One region of the Thermoanaerobacterium sp. R66 genome, then DNA from elsewhere that is predicted to be linked to it. Evidence: riboswitches for the same ligand, from Rfam matches in the RefSeq annotation. Region 1 holds a riboswitch; the other holds the start of a gene.
What was found. A riboswitch is a leader RNA that binds a small molecule or an ion and turns the genes downstream of it on or off. The one in region 1 is predicted to bind FMN.

Region 1 (6,296 bases):
TGGCAGCGCTAATGTCATAGGTGGACAATTTGTAGCCATCAAGACTTATGGCAGACGCATCGACGATATGATAGTAAAAGAACCTGTTGCGGTTAAAGTGGCTTTTGGAGAAAACCCTAAATCTGTCTACAATGAACAGCACAAGATGCCTATGACCAGAATGGGCATTGCTGCACTGCTTAGACAGGAGCTTATAAAGGCCCAAGAGTACATGGAGGACATGGAGAAAGATTCTTCTGATGATGAGAAAAAGCCGTCAAGAGATCTGGGGCTTGAGATTTTGGTTAAAGTATTAAAAAGAGAGATACCTTTAAAGGCACATGCCCATAGGGCTGATGACATATTCACTGCTTTAAGGATAGCAAAGGAATTTAACGTGGACATAACCATTGACCATTGCACTGAAGGCCATCTTATAGCTGATTACCTTGTAATGGAAAAGGCAAAAGTCATCGTTGGTCCGTCGTTATCTGAAAGATCAAAGGTGGAGCTTGCAAACCTTACTTTTAAGACGCCGGGGATTTTATCAAAAGCAGGGTTGGATGTAGCTATTATGACTGACCATCCTGTCATTCCGCTTAATTACTTGCCGATTTGTGCAGGTCTTGCAGTAAGAGAAGGTATGGATGAGATGGAGGCATTAAAGGCTATTACGATAAATCCAGCTAAGATCGTCGGAATAGACGATAGAGTTGGCAGCATAGAAAAGGGAAAAGATGCTGATATAGCCGTATTTGACGGAAATCCAATTGAGATAAAGACTAAGACAAAGTTTGTATTCATAAATGGACAATTGGTATTTAAAAGATAAATATAGTTTTGAAAGGAGTAAAGTAAATGGGATTTAATTTAAAAGGCAGGAGTTTATTATCTTTAAAAGACTATACACCGCAGGAGATAAGGTATCTTCTGGACATTTCAAAGCAGGTTAAAGCAGAAAGAAAGGCAGGAATAGTCCATCAAAGGTTTTTGGGAAAGACAATTGCACTGATATTTGAAAAGCGCTCAACAAGGACCAGGTGTGCATTTGAGACAGCATTTGGCGAAGAAGGAGGACACCCTGTCTTCTTGTCGACAGATGATATTCAGCTTGGGGCAAAAGAATCCATAGAAGACACTGCGAGAGTTCTCGGCAGGATGTTTGATGCCATCGAATTTAGAGGTTACAATCAAAGCACTGTTGAAGCTCTTGTAAAGTATTCAGGCGTTCCTGTATACAATGGGCTTACAGACGAATACCATCCTACACAGGTTTTGGCTGATTTAATGACGATAGAAGAGGAATTTGGACACTTAAAAGGCACAAAATTGGTGTTTGTCGGCGATGGAAGAAACAACATGGCAAACACGCTGGCTATTGGTTGTGCAAAAATGGGCATGGAATACGTGATTAATTCGCCAAGAGAGCTTTGGCCTCAAGAGGACTACATAAATGAGATTAGAGAAATGGCTGCTGAGAATGGAGGGACATTTACTCTGACAGATGTGCCTGGTGAAGGCTTAGAAGGCGCACATGCAATTTACACAGATGTATGGGCATCTATGGGAGAAGAATCAAAGCAAAAAGAGAGAGAAATGCTGTTAAGGCCATTCCAAGTGAACGACGAGCTTATGAAAAAGACAAATAGGTCTGATACGATATTTTTGCACTGCTTGCCTGCTGTAAAGGGACAGGAAGTAACGTACGAAGTGATCGAAGGAAAGCAGTCGAGGGTGTGGGATGAGGCTGAAAACAGAAAGCATACCATTAAGGCTGTCATGATAGCGACGATTCTCTAAAAAAGTCAAGGCAATTTGCCTTGGCTTTTTCACATACTATTCAAATCGCGAATAAAATGATATAATGTAGAATGTCATTATTTGCGTAAGTAGGAGGATACGATGAAAGGAAAAGTAGTAATTGCGCTTGGGGGAAATGCACTGCAAGACAAGGATATGGTGCCTACAGCCGAATCACAATTGAATACAGTTAGAAAGACGGCTATGTACATTGCAGACATCATAAAAGAAGGGTATTCTGTCATTGTGACACATGGAAATGGGCCACAGGTAGGAAACATCGTAATACAGAACGAGACAGCGTCTAACATAATACCAGCCATGCCCTTTGATGTGTGCGGCGCGGAAAGCCAGGGAATGATAGGCTATATGATTCAGCAATGTTTAGGCGAGGTTTTTAAAGAGAAGAATATACAAAAGGATGTTGCAACAATCGTTACACAGGTTGTTGTAGATAAAGATGATGCTGCATTTTCACATCCTACAAAGCCAATAGGACCGTTTTACTCTAAGGAAGATGCGGAGCTATTGGAAAATGAAAAAGGATATCAGATGGTAGAGGACAGTGGAAGAGGATATAGGAGAGTCGTAGCATCACCAGAGCCTAAAGAGATAGTTGAATTAAACACAATAAAGCTTTTGGAGAGAAACGGTGTCGTTGTAATAACGGCGGGTGGCGGAGGAATACCTGTAGTAAGGGAAAATGGCAGCTTAAAAGGTGTGGCTGCTGTGATAGATAAAGATTTGGCATCTGAGAAATTGGCAGAAGATTTGGATGCAGATATTTTATTGATATTGACCGCTGTAGAAAAAGTGTACATCAACTTCAAAAAGCCTGATGAAAAGCCTCTGGATGTAATTTCAAGCCATGATATAGAGATGTATTTAAACGAAGGTCATTTTGCAGAAGGCTCAATGATGCCGAAAGTCAAGGCTGCAATAAGGTTTGCCAGGTCAAGAAAAGGAAGGCGAGCCATAATAACGTCTTTAGAAAAGGCACATGATGCTTTATCAGGAAATACAGGCACTGTTGTGGTTGACGATTAAAAAATACTTGACAAATTGATATATTTGTGACATTATAATATTTAGAATTGAATAAACCAGTGGAGAATATCTTCAGGGCAGGGTGAAATTCCCGACCGGCGGTAAGCGTAAGCGAGCCCGCGACCCGCATATGCGGTGGACTTGGTGAGATTCCAAGGCCGACAGTACAGTCTGGATGGAAGAAGATTTATTTTTGTTTGCTTTCATCCTGAAGATGTTTCTTCGGGATTTTTAAATTTGGAGGTGTCATTTATGGAACACAGCAAGACAAAAGTGATTGTGACTGTAGGGTTGCTTTCAGCAATAGCATTTGTACTGATGTACTTAGAATTTCAATTGCCACTATTTCCAAGCTTTTTAAAATTTGATTTTAGCGATATACCGCCTCTTTTAGCGGCATTTGCATTAGGGCCTGTATACGGCATCTTTGTGGAGGTTGTAAAGAATGTGATACATCTTCCGGTTAGTCAATCTGCAGGTATAGGAGAAGTGGCCAATTTCGTTGTAGGCTCTATTTACGTATTTACTGTTGGCGTAATCTACATGAGAAACAAATCTAAAAAGTCAGCGTTATTTGCAATGATTTTAGGAACTATTGTCATGGCTATTGCGGGATCAGTATTAAACTACTATGTATTTTTGCCATTATATCAGAAGATAATGGGTTGGCCGTTAAGCGCCATTGTTGGAATGGGAAAGGCGGTAAATAGCCATATAGTTGATTTGAAGACATTGATAGCGTACGGTATTTTTCCTTTCAACATCTTGAAAGGCTTAGTAATATCTCTAATCACGTTCCTCATTTACAAGAAATTATCTCCAATGTTGAAGATGTAGTCACTTAAAATAACGGACAGTGTTCCGTTATTTTTTTGCGCTTTTTTATTCAGCCATTAGGCGTTTGTTTTATGGTATACTTGGTATATAATATTTGTATAAATTTCACGGTGGTGTTCTCAATGAAAATACATTTTAGGACAAAAAGCTCTGATGAAACGGAAAAGATAGGGGTTAAGTTAGGCAGTTTGCTAAAAAGAGGAAGTATCGTGCTTATATCTGGAGATTTAGGTGTAGGCAAGACAGTTTTGACAAAAGGCATTGCTAAAGGTATGGGTATATGGGACTATGTCACAAGCCCTACATTCATGATTGTAAATGAGCATATGGGAGAAATTCCTCTTTACCATTTTGACGTTTACAGGATTGACGACTACATGGAATTGTACGATATAGGCTATGAGGAATATTTTTACGGTGATGGTGTTTGTGTCATTGAGTGGCCTGAAAAGATAATGCCTCTTATCCCGAAGGAAAATATATTTGTGCATATTTTCATGGGTGATTCTTTCGATGAGAGGATAATAGAGATAGAATCACATGGTGCAAAATACGATGAAGTGATTAAGGAGATGAAGTGATGAAGGTACTTGCAATAGATTCATCGTCAAAGACGGCTACTGTGGCTTTAGTGGATGAAAGTGGCTTAATAGGTGAATTTTCAATAAATCATTTGAGACATTCTGTCATATTGATGCCAATGATGGATGAACTTTTAAAAATGGCGGAGGTAAAAAAAGAGGAAATAACCCATATAGCTGTATGTGAAGGACCTGGATCTTTTACAGGTTTAAGGATAGGTGCCGCTACTGCTAAGGGGTTAGCTCAATCTCTTGATGTACCGATTGTTGGCGTATCATCATTAGATGCCCTTGCCTATAACGTAGGAGAATATAACGGCATCATCTGCCCTATTATTGATGCATTAAGAGGAAACGTCTATACGGCTTTTTATAAAGGTGGTAGTGAGTTAAGTAGACTAAAAGATGTGTCACTGGAAGAAGTAGAAGTGGTTTTAGACATAGCAAAGGTATACGGTGAAGAAGTTTTATTCGTAGGAGATGGCACCATTGCTTATAAAGACACGTTAAAAAGTGCGTTGCCAGATGCCATTTTTGCATCGCCGATTAACAACATATCAAGAGCGTCATCGGTTGGAATGATGGCACTTAAGAAAATATCTAAGGGCGAGATATGCACATATCTTGATTTTAAACCGTATTATATTAGAAAGCCTGCACCGCTGGAAAATTCTAAGTGATGTTTTGGAGGGTCTTATGGATATAAAGATTCGCCCTATGGTAAAAAGCGATATAGACAAAGTCATGGAAATTGAGTATTTAAGCTTTTCTGTGCCATGGTCTTTTGAATCATTTGTGATGGAAGTTACGAAAAATAGTTGTGCACACTACATTGTTGCCGAGGTAGATGGCAAGGTGGCTGGATACGGCGGTTTTTGGGTTGTTGTGGACGAAGGACATATAACAAACATTGCCGTTCATCCGGATTTTCGAGGGCAAGGCGTAGGTTCTGCCATCGTTGAGGGGCTTATTGAACTTGCTAAGACAAAAGGCATAACGTCTATGACTCTGGAAGTGAGAGAATCTAACCTTGTAGCACAATCGCTTTATAAAAAATACGGATTTAGACCTGTTGGCAAGAGAAGAGGGTATTATCAGGACAACAATGAAGATGCAGTCATAATGTGGAAATACGATATGTAAGGAGAGATTGTATGAGGGAAAACACGATTGTATTAGGGATTGAAACATCCTGCGATGAGACATCGGCAAGTGTCGTAAGAGACGGCAAAATCGTGATGTCTAATGTCATATATTCGCAGATAAATATACACAAGGAATTTGGCGGTGTTGTCCCTGAGATAGCATCAAGAAACCACATTGAAGCCATTGGAAATGTGGTGAAAGAGGCCCTTTTGAAGGCAGATGTGACGCTTGATGACGTTGATGTTGTTGCTGCTACATACGGTCCGGGACTTGTAGGCGCATTGCTGGTAGGGCTTTCGTACGGAAAGGCTTTGGCATACGGGAAAGGCGTGCCATTTGTTGGCGTAAACCACATTGAAGGGCATATATCTGCAAATTACCTTGACAGCGATTTTGAACCGCCGTTTATTTGCCTTATAGCGTCAGGTGGACACAGTCACATCGTATTTGTAAAAGACTATGGACAGTATGAGGTTCTCGGCAGAACGATGGATGATGCTGCAGGAGAAGCATTTGACAAGGTGGCAAGAGCATTAGGTCTTGGCTATCCTGGTGGTCCTAAAATAGATGAGATCTCAAAAAGTGGTGATCCATATCGGTATAACTTTCCAAAGTCTTTTATGGAAAAGGATAATTTTGATTTTAGCTTTAGTGGATTGAAGACAGCAGTCATAAATCAATTGCACAAAGAAAGGCAAAATGGCATTGAGATAAATGTGGCAGACTATGCTGCCAGCTTTCAGATGAATGTAGTCGATGTTTTGTCATCAAAGCTTATTGAGGCTGCTAAGTTTAAAAACATAAAAAAAATATCCATAGCAGGCGGTGTGGCTTCTAACAGCCTTCTTCGAGAAAGATTAAAAAAACTGGCAGATGAAGAAGGGTTTGTGATTCATTTTCCAAAAC
Region 2 (6,296 bases), 560 kb from region 1:
ACAATTGCTCTATGCAGCTTATAAAAGATCCATCACAGTTTGACGTGATACTTACATCAAATATGTTTGGAGACATATTGTCTGATGAAGCATCACAGCTTACTGGATCAATAGGAATGTTGCCATCAGCCAGCTTGAGAGGTGACAAAGTTGGGCTTTACGAACCTGTACACGGTTCGGCTCCTGATATTGCTGGCACGAAGAAAGCTAATCCTTTAGCTACAATACTATCTGTCGCAATGATGCTGGAGTATTCCTTTGACATGGTTGATGCCGCAAATGACATAAGAAAGGCGGTAAACGACCTATTGGAGGATGGCTACAGGACTCCTGATTTAGGAAAAGGCACTATTTTAAACACCGAAGAGATGGGCGACATGGTTGTAAAGTATTTAAAGAGGTGATTTTATGATAAGCGATAGCGTAAAAAAAGGAGTGGAAAAAGCGCCCCACAGGTCACTTTTGTACGCTTTAGGGCTTACAGATGATGAGATAAATAGGCCTTTAATAGGCATAGCTAATTCAAAAAACGATATAATTCCTGGACACATAAATCTTGACAAGATTGCAGAAGCAGTAAAAGCTGGTGTAAGGCTTGCTGGCGGCACTCCTTTAGAATTTTCCACAATAGGTGTCTGTGATGGAATAGCCATGAATCACAAAGGGATGAAGTATTCTCTTGCTTCAAGGGAATTGATAGCCGACAGCGTTGAGACGATGGCTATGGCCCATGGCCTTGACGGACTTGTGCTTATACCAAACTGCGACAAGATAGTTCCAGGTATGCTTATGGCGGCCGCAAGGCTAAACATACCAGCTATCGTAATAAGCGGAGGCCCGATGCTGGCTGGAAGTTACGAAGGAGGAGCATGCGATTTAAGCTCCATGTTTGAGGCGGTAGGCGCATTGAAGGCAGGCAAGATAAGTGAGGACGAGTTAAAGGCGATGGAGATGTCTGCTTGTCCTACGTGTGGTTCATGTTCAGGAATGTTTACCGCAAATACGATGAATTGCCTTACAGAAGGGCTTGGCATAGGACTTCCTGGTAATGGCACGATACCTGCTGTTTACTCAGAAAGGATAAGGCTTGCTAAAAAAGCAGGAATGAAGATAGTGGAGCTTGTAGAAAAGGATATTAAGGCAAGAGATATTTTGACAGAAGATGCCTTTATAAATGCTTTTTGCTTAGACATGGCTTTAGGAGGCTCTACAAATACAGTTCTTCACTTAAAGGCTATTGCACATGAGGCAGGAGTTGATATACCTCTCGAAAAGATAAATGAAATCAATGAGAAGGTTCCAAACCTGTGCAAATTAAGCCCTGCAGGAAAGTATCATATAGAAGATCTCTACCATGCAGGTGGCATACAGGCAGTATTGAAAGAACTGTCAAAATTAGGAGTCTTAAATACAGATTGCATTACAGTCACATGCGATACAATCGGTGAAAATTTCAAAGATGCGCGGATAAAAAATCATGATGTAATACACTCAGTAGAAGATCCCTACAGCAATACAGGTGGCTTGGCGATTTTGTACGGAAATATTGCGAAAGACGGTTCTGTAGTAAAGGCGTCTGCAGTAGCTAAAGAGATGCTTCGCCATTCTGGTCCTGCAAGAGTCTTTGATTCAGAAGATGAAGCCATAAAAGCCATTTATGATGGCAAGATACAAAAAGGCGATGTCGTTGTAATAAGGTATGAAGGGCCAAAAGGCGGTCCTGGCATGAGGGAGATGTTAAGCCCTACATCAGCACTGGCAGGCATGGGACTTGACAAGGATGTAGCGCTTATTACAGATGGAAGATTTTCTGGCGCCACAAGAGGAGCTTGCATAGGTCATGTGTCGCCTGAAGCGATGGAAGGTGGAGAAATTGCTTTGATAAAAGATGGGGATATCATTGAAATAGACATACCGGGAAGAAAGCTTAACTTAAAGATAGACGATGAAGAAATGGAAGAAAGAAGAAAAAACTTTAGAAGGCCGGAGCCTCACATTAAGACAGGTTACATGGCAAGGTACGCCAGATTAGTCACATCTGCAAATACTGGTGCGGTTTTAAAAAATGATTGACAAAGCTTAAATTCCATGAAAGGAGGCGCATATCGTGATCATAAAAGGTTCGCAGGTTGTCATAGAAGTATTAAAAGAGCAAGGAGTAGAAGTCGTTTTTGGCATTCCTGGCGGTGCCGTCATACCTCTTTACGATGCTTTGTACGATTCTGACTTGCGGCATATCCTTGCAACGCATGAACAGATGGCTGCCCACATGGCAGATGGATACGCAAGAGTGACCGGAAAAGTTGGCGTGTGCTTTGCTACATCAGGACCTGGTGCTACCAATTTAGTCACAGGAATAGCCAATGCCTACATGGACTCTGTGCCAATAGTTGCTATAACAGGGCAAGTTGCTACAAGCCTTATAGGAAAGGACTCTTTTCAAGAAGTGGATATTGCAGGAATCACGATGCCTGTGACAAAGCACAATTTTATTGTGAAATCGCCTGATAAATTAGCGGACACTTTGAGAGAAGCCTTTTTTATAGCGAAAGATGGAAGACCAGGCCCTGTTCTTGTAGACATACCAAAGGACATTCAGACTGCAGATATAAACTTTGTCAAGCGAAAGGATTTTTATGTTGAAGTAAAGAAGCATCAAGTGTTAGAAGCAGATTTAGTAAAGGCAGCCCAGTTAATCTCATCAAGCAAAAGACCAGTTATTTTTGCCGGTGGTGGAGTAATATGGAGCGAAGCATCGAAGAATTTGTACGATTTTGCTAAAAAGCACATGATACCTGTAGCTACTTCGCTTATGGGCCTTGGATGCTTTCCAGAAGATGATGAGTTGTCATTAGGGCTTATTGGAATGCATGGAAGCAGATATGCCAATACGGCCGTTTATAAATCAGATTTGGTGATTGCAGTAGGGTCAAGGTTTAGCGACAGAGTCGCCGGTAAAGCAGGTGGTCTGGCGCCAAATGCAAAAGTCATTCACATCGATATCGATCCTGCGGAAATCGGCAAAAATATCGATGTTGATGTGCCATTAGTAGGAGATATCAAAGAAGTCCTATCTCTTTTAAATGGAATGATAAAAGAAAAAGACAATAGGGAATGGATTAATGAGCTTATATCGATAAAAGACAAAACGTCCTTTAAATATAAAGATGATGGGAAATTGAAGCCACAGTGGATAGTAGAAAGGGTTCAAGAGCTTGGAGGAGACAATCTTGTAGTAGCGACAGAAGTAGGGCAAAACCAGATGTGGACGGCTCAATACTATAAATTCAAAGAGCCAAGGACATTTGTCACATCCGGTGGATTAGGTACCATGGGCTTTGGACTTCCTGCATCAATAGGTGCACAAGTAGGGAGAGATGACAAAAGAGTGGTGAATATTGCAGGTGACGGCAGCATAAGGATGAATATTCATGCTCTTGAAACGATGTCGGTGTACAACATACCTGTTATAACGATAATCCTCAACAATCAGACACTTGGCATGGTTAGACAATGGCAAAATCTCCTTTACGACAAAAGATTTTCTCAGACAGATTTAAACCCGAATCTCAATTTTTCAAAAGTCGCCGAAGCTTTTGGGGTAACCGGAAGAAGAATTTACACGAAAGAAGAATTTACAGATGCTTTTAGTGAAGCATTGTCAAACAACAAGCCTTATGTTTTAGAGTGTATCATAGACAAAGATGAGATGGTTCTGCCATTTATTCCTGCTGGAGGAACCATTGAAGAGATGATAGACTAGCATTTTTATAAAATTAATGTTATAATTATAGAAACTAAATAAGATTAAACCTTCAGGGATTGGTGAAATTCCATACCGGCGGTAAAGCCCGCGAGCCTTATGGCAGATCTGGTTAGATTCCAGAGCCGACAGTATAGTCTGGATGAAAGAAGGTGAAATGGCAATTGTCATTATGCCCTGAAGTATTACATGCTTCAGGGCTAATTTTTTGAGGTGATTTATGGAGAAATACATGAAAAGGGCATTAAAGCTTGCTAAACTTGGTGTAGGACACACAAACCCAAATCCTTTAGTAGGAGCTGTAATTGTTAAAAATGGCAAAATTATAGGTGAAGGCTATCATGAATACTATGGAGGACCACATGCGGAAATAAATGCATTAAAAAATGCTAAAGAAGATGTAAATGGAGCCACGCTTTATGTGACATTGGAACCGTGTTGCCATCATGGAAAAACACCACCTTGTGTCGATGCTGTCATAAAATCAGGCATAAAAAATGTTTTTATCGCTATGGAGGATCCAAATGAACTTGTAGCAGGAAAAGGAATTAAAAAGCTTGAAGAAGCTGGTTTAAATGTTTATACTGGATTGTTAAAAGATGAAGCAGAGAAATTGAATGAAGTATTTATAAAGTACATCATAAGTAGAGAACCTTATGTAATATTAAAATCCGCCATGACAATTGATGGAAAGATATCGACTTTTACAGGCGATTCTAAGTGGATAACAAATGAAAAATCAAGGGAGCATGTCCATAAAGTTAGAGGCAGCGTTATGGCAATAATGGTAGGTATTAATACAGTTATAAAAGATAATCCACATCTTACTGTTAGATTGCAAGGATATAAAAACCCTTTAAGAGTTATTGTGGATAGTCACGGCAGGATTCCATTAGATGCAAATGTCATCATTGATAAATCTGCTAAGACATTAATAGCTACAACAGATATGATGCCACATGATAAGGTGAAAGCTTTGAATGATTTGGGTGTTGATGTTGTTACAATCGAAAAAAAAGATAATAAAGTCCATCTAAAGAAATTGATCTATACGTTAGGGGAAAGAGGGATAGATAGTATTCTCATAGAAGGTGGAGGAACTCTCAACTATTCTGCTTTAAAAGAAGGAATAGTAGACAAAGTTATGTTTTATATTGCTCCAAAAATAATAGGTGGAAGCAATTCATTAACGCCTGTAGAAGGTGATGGCATTGCTTTGATTAAAGATGCAATAATGATTGAAAAGATAGATATAAAAAAATTTGACGATGACATACTTATAGAAGGTTATATAAAAAAGTAGGTGTTAAGATGTTTACAGGAATTATAGAAGAAGTTGGAAAGGTCAAAATGATTCAAAGAGGAAATATTACCAAAATAGCAGTAGAGTGCAAAAAAGTCTTAGATGGTGTAAGAATTGGAGATAGCATAGCTGTAAATGGAGTATGCTTAACGGTTACAAATATAGGTAAAGATTTATTTACATCAGATATAATGTATGGAACACTTAAAACAAGCAATTTAGGAAGTTTAAAGATAGGAAGCATTGTCAATTTAGAAAGGGCATTAAGCATATCAGGCAGGCTAAATGGACACATTGTGACGGGACATGTGGATACCGTTGGTACAATAATTGATAAAAACAAAATAAACAGTACGACGACATTTAAAATTAAAATTGATGAAAGATATTCAAAATATGTGGCTGATAAAGGAAGTATTGCTGTGGATGGAATAAGTTTGACAGTGGTAGAATCATCAGCTTCATACTTTACAGTGTCAATTATACCCCATACAGAGAACAATACAACTTTAAATATAAAAAGAATCGGAGATACCGTAAATATTGAAGTTGACATACTTTCAAAGTATGCAGAAAGGCTTTTGACGAAGAAAAACGTTGATGAATTTTTTACAAAAACTTGAAAGAAGTTCTCCCATCCTCTATAGGTGGGAGATGAATTTCTATTGTTTTCCATAACATTATATGTTATAATCTTATCAGAAGTAAAAAGCAAAGTGGTGATATAATGCTAATATTAGATAATAACAATCATTCAGTATTCTTATTGTATTATCATCTTATAATGGTTGTAAAATACAGAAGAAAAGTAATAGACGATAACATATCAAATAAATTAAAGGAGATATTTGAGAATATATCATCCAATTATAATATATCACTGCAAGAATGGAATCACGATAAAGACCATGTACACATACTTTTCAAAGCAGAACCTAATTCTGAAATATCAAAATTCATAAATGCTTATAAAAGTGCATCATCTAGACTCATAAAAAAAGAATATCCGCAGATAAAACAAAAACTTTGGAAAGAATATTTTTGGTCAAGAAGTTACTGTCTTCTTACAACTGGTAGTGCACCTATAGAAGTTATAAAACAGTATATAGAAAGCCAAGGTGAGAAAAGATGATGACATGTCAGCATTTTTTCATAGAACCCACAAAAGAACAAGAAGAAAAGCTTTTTTATACATTGTATTTATGTCGCAAATTATACAACTATTCACTG

Region 2: it holds a riboswitch for FMN, as region 1 does, so the genes downstream of both, ribD (bifunctional diaminohydroxyphosphoribosylaminopyrimidine deaminase/5-amino-6-(5-phosphoribosylamino)uracil reductase RibD) here and JJQ93_RS07540 (ECF transporter S component) in region 1, are expected to answer to the same signal.

What each region holds. Positions count from the first base shown of each region.
Region 1 is NZ_JAEUWW010000001.1:1,475,783-1,482,078, reverse strand. It holds gene JJQ93_RS07555 (amidohydrolase) at 1-811, shown strand, start outside; gene argF (ornithine carbamoyltransferase) at 838-1,779, shown strand; gene arcC (carbamate kinase) at 1,882-2,826, shown strand; FMN riboswitch at 2,891-3,017, shown strand; gene JJQ93_RS07540 (ECF transporter S component) at 3,079-3,663, shown strand; gene tsaE (tRNA (adenosine(37)-N6)-threonylcarbamoyltransferase complex ATPase subunit type 1 TsaE) at 3,786-4,244, shown strand; gene tsaB (tRNA (adenosine(37)-N6)-threonylcarbamoyltransferase complex dimerization subunit type 1 TsaB) at 4,244-4,924, shown strand; gene rimI (ribosomal protein S18-alanine N-acetyltransferase) at 4,941-5,387, shown strand; gene tsaD (tRNA (adenosine(37)-N6)-threonylcarbamoyltransferase complex transferase subunit TsaD) at 5,399-6,296, shown strand, end outside.
Region 2 is NZ_JAEUWW010000001.1:2,038,103-2,044,398, forward strand. It holds gene leuB (3-isopropylmalate dehydrogenase) at 1-404, shown strand, start outside; gene ilvD (dihydroxy-acid dehydratase) at 409-2,073, shown strand; gene ilvB (biosynthetic-type acetolactate synthase large subunit) at 2,108-3,763, shown strand; FMN riboswitch at 3,808-3,921, shown strand; gene ribD (bifunctional diaminohydroxyphosphoribosylaminopyrimidine deaminase/5-amino-6-(5-phosphoribosylamino)uracil reductase RibD) at 3,984-5,066, shown strand; gene JJQ93_RS10165 (riboflavin synthase) at 5,075-5,689, shown strand; gene tnpA (IS200/IS605 family transposase) at 5,794-6,198, shown strand; gene JJQ93_RS10175 (RNA-guided endonuclease InsQ/TnpB family protein) at 6,195-6,296, shown strand, end outside.